2 linked regions of the Candidatus Ruthia magnifica str. Cm (Calyptogena magnifica) genome follow. The main gene of each other region encodes a partner of the protein of the gene in region 2 in a complex. Links are inferred from orthologs where the notes say so. Each region holds a gene or a part of one and is shown on either strand. Other genes may lie near its edges. The genes, in order: rodA and mrdA.

Region 1 (3,310 bases), 330 kb from region 2 along the record:
CTGATACGTACTTCATCTTCTAAGCTGATACGACCATCGTTAATAAATTGGAAAACAACATAGGCTGTCATTAGTTTGGTTAGACTTGCTGGTGCACGCTTGTCATGTTGTTTGCTACTTGCAATGACTTTTCCGGAATTATAATCAACAATACTATAAGCAGCAGTAGATATTTTCGGTGCTTTTGGAGTGATAAAGATTACTGCTTGAGTATTTAAGACAAGAGAAGATATAAGGATGACCAATGGTTTGATGATTAATTGATATTGCATAAAGTATTAGTTGTTTAGTTGTTTAATGCTTGTCTGAACTTATTTGATAGTTGATAAATTACCACAGTACATCTATTATCATGATTATAACGCGTTAGCACGTAAAAATTCTAAAAAGTGAACCAAGTTTCATTGATTTCATCTTATGGTGGGTAAACGCTAATTTGATTTTATTTTTAATATCTTGATGAGTATTCAAACTTTTATTGTGCCAATATTTGGATATTTTTTAGATTTGTTGACGCTTAATCTAGTGTATTTTCAGTGTTTTAATTGAAACGTAATAGGTCTTGCAAATTCACCCACATCATGCCACCATAAGAGTTTTGTATGAATAAAGATAGAATGAAGTTTTCACATGATATAAACTAGAATTTTTTTTCTATAATTGCCAAAGTTGAATACGTGTCTTTTTTGTTGCCGTAATTGGTCTCAATTAAAAATAGTAACAATAATTTTTGCAGATACATTATTCTAAGTTAATAGGGTAATGACATCGACCGACACTAATACCTGCTAAGGTATTAGCAATCAAAGAACAAATGATACCTAGGTTTATTTTTTGCCAATTAACCCAGTATTTACTTTTCAGTATGTTTAAGCGTTATTAAGTTACCTTGTCAAAAGTTGATGTCATTTTTAATACGTTGTTTAGTAATAAACAAATTTTTATCTACAAGTGTTAGCTCTTTATTTAAAAAAATAAAGAGTAATTCATCTTTGTTAAAACCATTTTTTTAATAAAATCATGAGTCGCTGGTAAAGTTTTAGCAGCAATCAAGCTAGAAAAATAAATTAATTTTGTAAATATCTTGGTGTTTTGTGCTTGCGAATTGCCATGACAATGCCAAAGCTAGACATTAAAGTGATGAGTGATGAACCGCCATAACTAATCAGTGGTAATGGCACACCCACTACAGGTAATAGCCCAGATACCATGCCAATATTAACAAAAATATAAGTAAAGAAGATGAGAGTTAAACTCGCACCTAATAGTTTTGAAAAATTATCTTCTGACTGGAAAGAAATTACCAATAATCGATAGATAATTAGCCCGTACAAAATAAATAAGAATATAACACCTATAAAACCCAATTCTTCAGCGATCACAGCAAAGATAAAATCAGTTGCATGCTCAGGTAGGAAATTAAGTTGAGATTGAGAGCCTTGCTCCAAACCTTTGCCAACCAGACCGCCAGATCCAATCGCAATTTTTGATTGCAAGATATGATAGCCAGAACCTAACGGGTTAGAACTTGGGTCAATCAAAGTTAGGATGCGTTTTTTTTGATAATCCATTAATAGATAGCTCCATGTAACATAAGCACCTGAGGTGATAATTGATGAAATTAGTGCAAAATTCAACCAATTATTTTTAAGAATTTGAACATGGATGCCTGAAAAAAACAACACGTAAAAGCCAGAAGCGCCAATTAATAGCGAAGTGCCCAAATCTGGCTGTTTGGCAATGAGTATTACGATTAAAATAATGGCAACAATGGATAAAAAAATAGGTAGTGGTTTTGGCGGCAAGGTTTTTTCACTAAGAATTGAAGCAATGGCGATAGGGACGATAACTTTCATAATTTCAGAAGGCTGAAAACGTATAAAACCCAAATTAAGCCAGCGTTGAGCGCCACCACTGCTTGAGCCAAAAACTAAGACTAAAATCAGTAAAAAGATACCAAACAACATCAAGTAAGGAGAAAGACGCCTAAGTTGGTAGGGTGGTATTTGGGCAATTACTAGCATCGCACTAATTGCTAGTACAAAATGAAACACTTGTTTATAAATAGTTTGTATAGAGCTCGCTGAGGCTGAATAAAGCACAACAAGTCCAAATCCACTGAGTATTATAATCAATAAAAATAAAGGCGTATCCATCTTAAAGTAATGCCAATAATGGCGTATTTTTGCAATACTTAATAATTTCATAACAATAACAAACCAACAGATCTGGTATCAGATAATAGTAAGTTAAAACTTCGACATGCTGATTTATTATTCATACTTTCAGTGCCAATACCCATTTGCCGAATAGCCTCTTGTTGTTTTGGGTGTAAAAATTGATGTGTTGCACCTGTGCCGATAATTAGTAAATCAATATCATCTTGATTAGACAGGGGAAATAATGAAATTTTATCAATATCATCAAGATGAGCCATATCAACTTCACAATAATAACGAGAAGAAATAAAACAAGGAATTTTAAACTGTGCATGTGCTAATTTAACATAGCGTTCTTCGATAGAAACAATACTGTTATAACTTGCTTCTTGTTGGTTAAATTCCATGATATTACAGTGACTATTTGGTGAGTAAAAGCATATTATAACAGTGTAAAATTAATTACTTTCTATATTAGAGAGGCAGATGTCAAATTTAAGCAATACAGACATATACGATGCAGATTTATCCAGCGGCGTTACTGCATTTGATACTAAGAATTTTACCATGGCGTATCAATTATTAGCCCCACTTGCCACAAAGGGTAATACTGAGGCTTTATGGCGTGTTGGTATGATGCAAATGAATGGTTTAGGTATGGTCGAAAACCAGCCTTTAGGATTTGAAAACTTCCTGCAAGCAGCAAGTCAAGGGCATGCATTTGCTCATCACATGCTAGGTGTAGCATATATGACTGGCGAAGGCGTAGAAAAAGATATTGTAAAGTCTATTGAGTGGTTTGAAAAAGGCGCTGAATTTGGCATTCCTGGTCCGATGTATGCACTAGGCATGTTGTTTGAAGATGATAAAGAGGTTAAACAAGATTTAGAAAAAGCGAAATATTGGTTTGACAAAGCTGATAGAGTAAGTCCATAATAATAATGAAATCAAGATTTGCTCCATCCCCAACAGGCTGCCTACATATAGGCGGTGCTAGAACTGCACTTTTTGCTTGGGTTTGGGCCAAAAAGCAACATGGTAAATTTGTATTACGTATTGAAGATACAGATTTAGAGCGCTCAAACCAAGCATCCGTTGATGCAATTTTACAAGGTATGAATTGGCTTGGGCTTGACTATGATGAAGGCCCT
Region 2 (3,286 bases):
ACCAAAACGAGCCTTTCTTGCATATCCAATTAAAACCTACTCAAGCACTAGAGCAACTAGAATTTGTCATTATTGTGACCGATTAACCAATGAACATACTGGACCCTTATATATTTCTAATTAAGATTACGTTTTTTGCATTAATTTTAAGTGTAATACCCTTAAATGACATATTATTAGATGCATCTGCATTTTGGTTGTTACTTTTTTATATCTACTGGTTGGTATATTTTCCAACCAAAAATAAATTTTTTATTGCACTAATTCTTGGCGTGCTTGTTGATGTTTTACATGGTGATATTTTGGGACAAAATGCCTTGGCACTCATATTTAGCAGTCTATTTATTAGTAATGTCAAACAATCATTTTTTGTATCCAACTTAAGTACTCAACAAATCTATGTGTTTATATCTAGTAGTATTTATCTAGCATTTTTCTTACTAACCTTTGTATTAACACAAGATTTTATCATCAACTATTATTTATTTTTAGCGCCGTTTACTAGCGCATTGGCTTGGCCAATCGTTCGGTTTTTATTATCAAAATGCAAGGTATAAATAATACTAAATTTGAAAACAAAACATTCTTTTATAGAATGAAGTTAGCGCTTATTTTTATGTTTTTACTAACTACTTTGTTAGTGATTAGAATTTACAATTTACAAATAGTAAATCATGAATATTACTTAGAAGAAGCCTTGGGTAACCAAATGCATACTCTACCCATAACACCCAGTAGAGGAAAAATATTTGATCGCCATGGTAATATTTTAGCTACTAATAAGCTGGCATTTCGACTAACCTTAACACAAGAAAAAACTAAAAATATTATTAAAACACTACAACAACTTAAACAATCTGGTTTTATCAACGATAATGACATCAAAATCTTTAATAAAAATGCAAAGCGTTATCAAAAATTTCATAGCATCCCAATCAAATATAACCTTAATGAGACTCAGGTTGCAAAATTCTTAATTAACAACACTTTTATTGGCGTAGATATAGAACCTTATTTTCATAGAATTTATCCCAATCAAGATTCCGGCGTTCATGTCATTGGTTATGTTTCCAGAATGACTAAGAAAGACAAAAAAAATTACGATAAGAAAAACTATTTAGGAACCTTATTTGTAGGTAAAACTGGCATTGAAAAACAATACGAAATACTACTGCATGGCACTAATGGCTTACAACAAATTGAGCGAAATGTAAATGGCAGAGTTATTGACACCAAAATTATTAAACCTGCTATTTCTGGTGAGAATTTATATCTAAGCATTGACTTAGATATGCAAAAAAAAGCAGAAACATTACTTAAGGGAAAACGTGGTTCAATTGTAGTTATAGATATTAGAAACGGAGAAATATTAACGCTAGTTAGTACGCCCATCTATAATCCAAACTGGTTTGTTAATGGTATATCACATACTAACTATAACCAGCTACAAACTTCAGCAAATATCCCTCAACTTAACCGTGCCGTTCAAGGGCTATATCCACCAGGATCTACGATTAAACCTATGGTAGCTCTAGTAGGTTTGGAAGAAGGAGTTATTACTAATAAAAGTAGTATATTCTGCCCAGGTTATTATAAATTACCCAACGTTAAACGCAAATTTAACGACTGGAAAAAAATAGGACATGGGCACGTAAATGTTAAAGACTCAATCGCACAATCGTGTGATGTTTTTTTTTATGATTTGGCAGATAAGTTGGGTATTGATAAATTACACGATAATTTAGACTTATTTAATTTTGGCCGAAAAACAAGCATTGATATTCCTGGAGAAAGTGCTGGTATTCTACCCTCTAAAGCTTGGAAAAAAATTAACAAAAATGAGCCTTGGTATCGAGGAGAGAGCTTAATTACAGGTATTGGCCAAGGATTTATAGCTGTTACTCCTTTGCAGCTTGCAGTCGCCACAGCAGCGATTGCCAACAAGGGGCTTTTGTTTCGGCCGACCTTGCTTAAAAATACTCAGGTACCTGGAAATATAATCATTGAATCTAAGAAGAAAGATCATCATATACAAATTCCAATAAAAAATATTCAAAATTGGGAAGATGTAATTGACGGCATGAAACAAGCCGTCTATGGTCCTAAAGGCACTGCTAGAAGACTCAATAATGGTTTAACCTATAGTTTGGCTGGAAAAACTGGAACTGCACAAGTATTCGGTCTTGACGCTAAAGAGCAATATATTGCAGAAAAACTTGATGAAAAATTACGAGATCATGCTTTATTTACTGGCTTTGCCCCTATTGAAAACCCAGAAATAGTTATCGCTATTATTGTTGAAAATGCAGGCAATGGTAGCTCAAAAGCAGCACCAATTGCACGTCAAGTGTTTGATGTGTATTTTAACAAACAACTAAATAATACTTTTCCTTAATAAATCTCGTTTAATTTAAAATGTTAAAGTTTGCATTTTAAATTGGTCTAATTGTGTCTGGTTAATTTTATTATACAAAATAATAATTTTAACTTCAGGTGAGCTGCTTTCTAAGGTTGTTAGTAAGAACTCAATTCAATTTACTTATCTTATCTCGAAGCTCTGGATTGTGACTAAATTTAGCCACCAACACTTGATAGATAATTTTCAATACTTCCATTATCTCTTCTTTGGACTCATCCACATTCAACTCTCCCATGCAAAACCACAACCGGTCAAACCCTATTTCAGCCGATTATGCTCATTTTTTAAGCGCTACAACCCAATATAAAGACAATTTCATAGATTAATTAGCTTTTATTTTATTAGCAGGATAAGGTGTACACTCATCAAAAATAATAACAATATCTGAGCCGAGTCTATATTAAATTTACATAGATTCTTCTGGATTTATAAAAATCTTTGTCTCATCTTTGGGTGAACAAAAATACACACTTTTTTATTAATTTTTCTTATCTCTACCAAACTGAACACCTAAAAACCACAAGAATCCGTTAGTATCAGACTTGCCAGTACATAACGTGCAAATATTCATGCTCCTTAATAACATCTGTGCCTAGTATAATTGCCAAGAAAGGTGCTCCATAAAATAATTTATGCATCACTTCTTCTGGTGTCATAGCTTTAACTGTATCATAGCTACTAACTGGCATAAACTCTGAAATATCAAACGCCACTCTCCCTGTCAAAAATTATTTTACTACGATTGTTAATTCAAATTTCATCACTTTTTTCATTAACTTGTAACCGCCATAATTTGGCATATTCACCATTAAATTCCAACAACTGAGCATGTGTGCCACTTTCCTGCACTTGTCCATCACCAAGCAC

What was found.
Region 1: the proteins of mrdA (region 2) and rodA are in contact, whole or in part, in a crystal structure (PDB 6PL5), measured with the Thermus thermophilus proteins. The link is inferred for Candidatus Ruthia magnifica str. Cm (Calyptogena magnifica) from one-to-one orthologs. Residues at the interface, in WP_223903432.1 of Thermus thermophilus: Arg4, Ile5, His6, Leu8, Ala9, Phe12, Ala15, Leu16, Leu19, Gly20, Arg22, Ala23, Trp24, Leu26, Gln27, Val28, Tyr31, Tyr34, Leu36, Leu43, Thr45, Asp47, Lys156, Gln157, Gly158, Ser160, Val184, Leu201, Glu202; in WP_223903423.1 of Thermus thermophilus: Phe161, Val165, Phe168, Val169, Leu172, Pro198, Tyr199, Glu202, Tyr211, Arg212, Asp213, Gln220, Val221, Gln223, Ser224, Ile226, Ala227, Ile228, Gly229, Ser230, Gly266, Phe267, Val270, Leu274, Tyr277, Gly278, Leu281, Phe285, Leu289, Arg297.

Annotation. Positions count from the first base shown.
Region 1 is NC_008610.1:517,934-521,243, forward strand. Bases 138-3,104 are described here. They hold rodA (rod shape-determining protein RodA), read right to left. Parts: upstream 2,208-3,104; coding sequence 1,068-2,207; downstream 138-1,067. Other genes in these bases: RMAG_RS02355 (D-alanyl-D-alanine carboxypeptidase family protein), read right to left, coding at 138-272; RMAG_RS02365 (Mth938-like domain-containing protein), read right to left, coding at 2,204-2,566; RMAG_RS02370 (tetratricopeptide repeat protein), read left to right, coding at 2,646-3,095; gltX (glutamate--tRNA ligase), read left to right, coding at 3,101-3,104. Outside these bases: more of RMAG_RS02355, read right to left, coding at 1-137; more of gltX, read left to right, coding at 3,105-3,310. UniProt on the Escherichia coli protein: Peptidoglycan polymerase that is essential for cell wall elongation. Also required for the maintenance of the rod cell shape. Functions probably in conjunction with the penicillin-binding protein 2 (mrdA).
Region 2 is NC_008610.1:844,429-847,714, forward strand. What follows is about bases 53-2,995. They hold mrdA (penicillin-binding protein 2), read left to right. Parts: upstream 53-595; coding sequence 596-2,395; downstream 2,396-2,995. Other genes in these bases: mreC (rod shape-determining protein MreC), read left to right, coding at 53-86; mreD (rod shape-determining protein MreD), read left to right, coding at 90-557; RMAG_RS05860 (hypothetical protein), read right to left, coding at 2,956-2,995. Also shown: more of mreC, read left to right, coding at 1-52; more of RMAG_RS05860, read right to left, coding at 2,996-3,132; RMAG_RS03930 (ABCB family ABC transporter ATP-binding protein/permease), read right to left, coding at 3,170-3,286. UniProt on the Escherichia coli protein: Catalyzes cross-linking of the peptidoglycan cell wall. Responsible for the determination of the rod shape of the cell. Is probably required for lateral peptidoglycan synthesis and maintenance of the correct diameter during lateral and centripetal growth.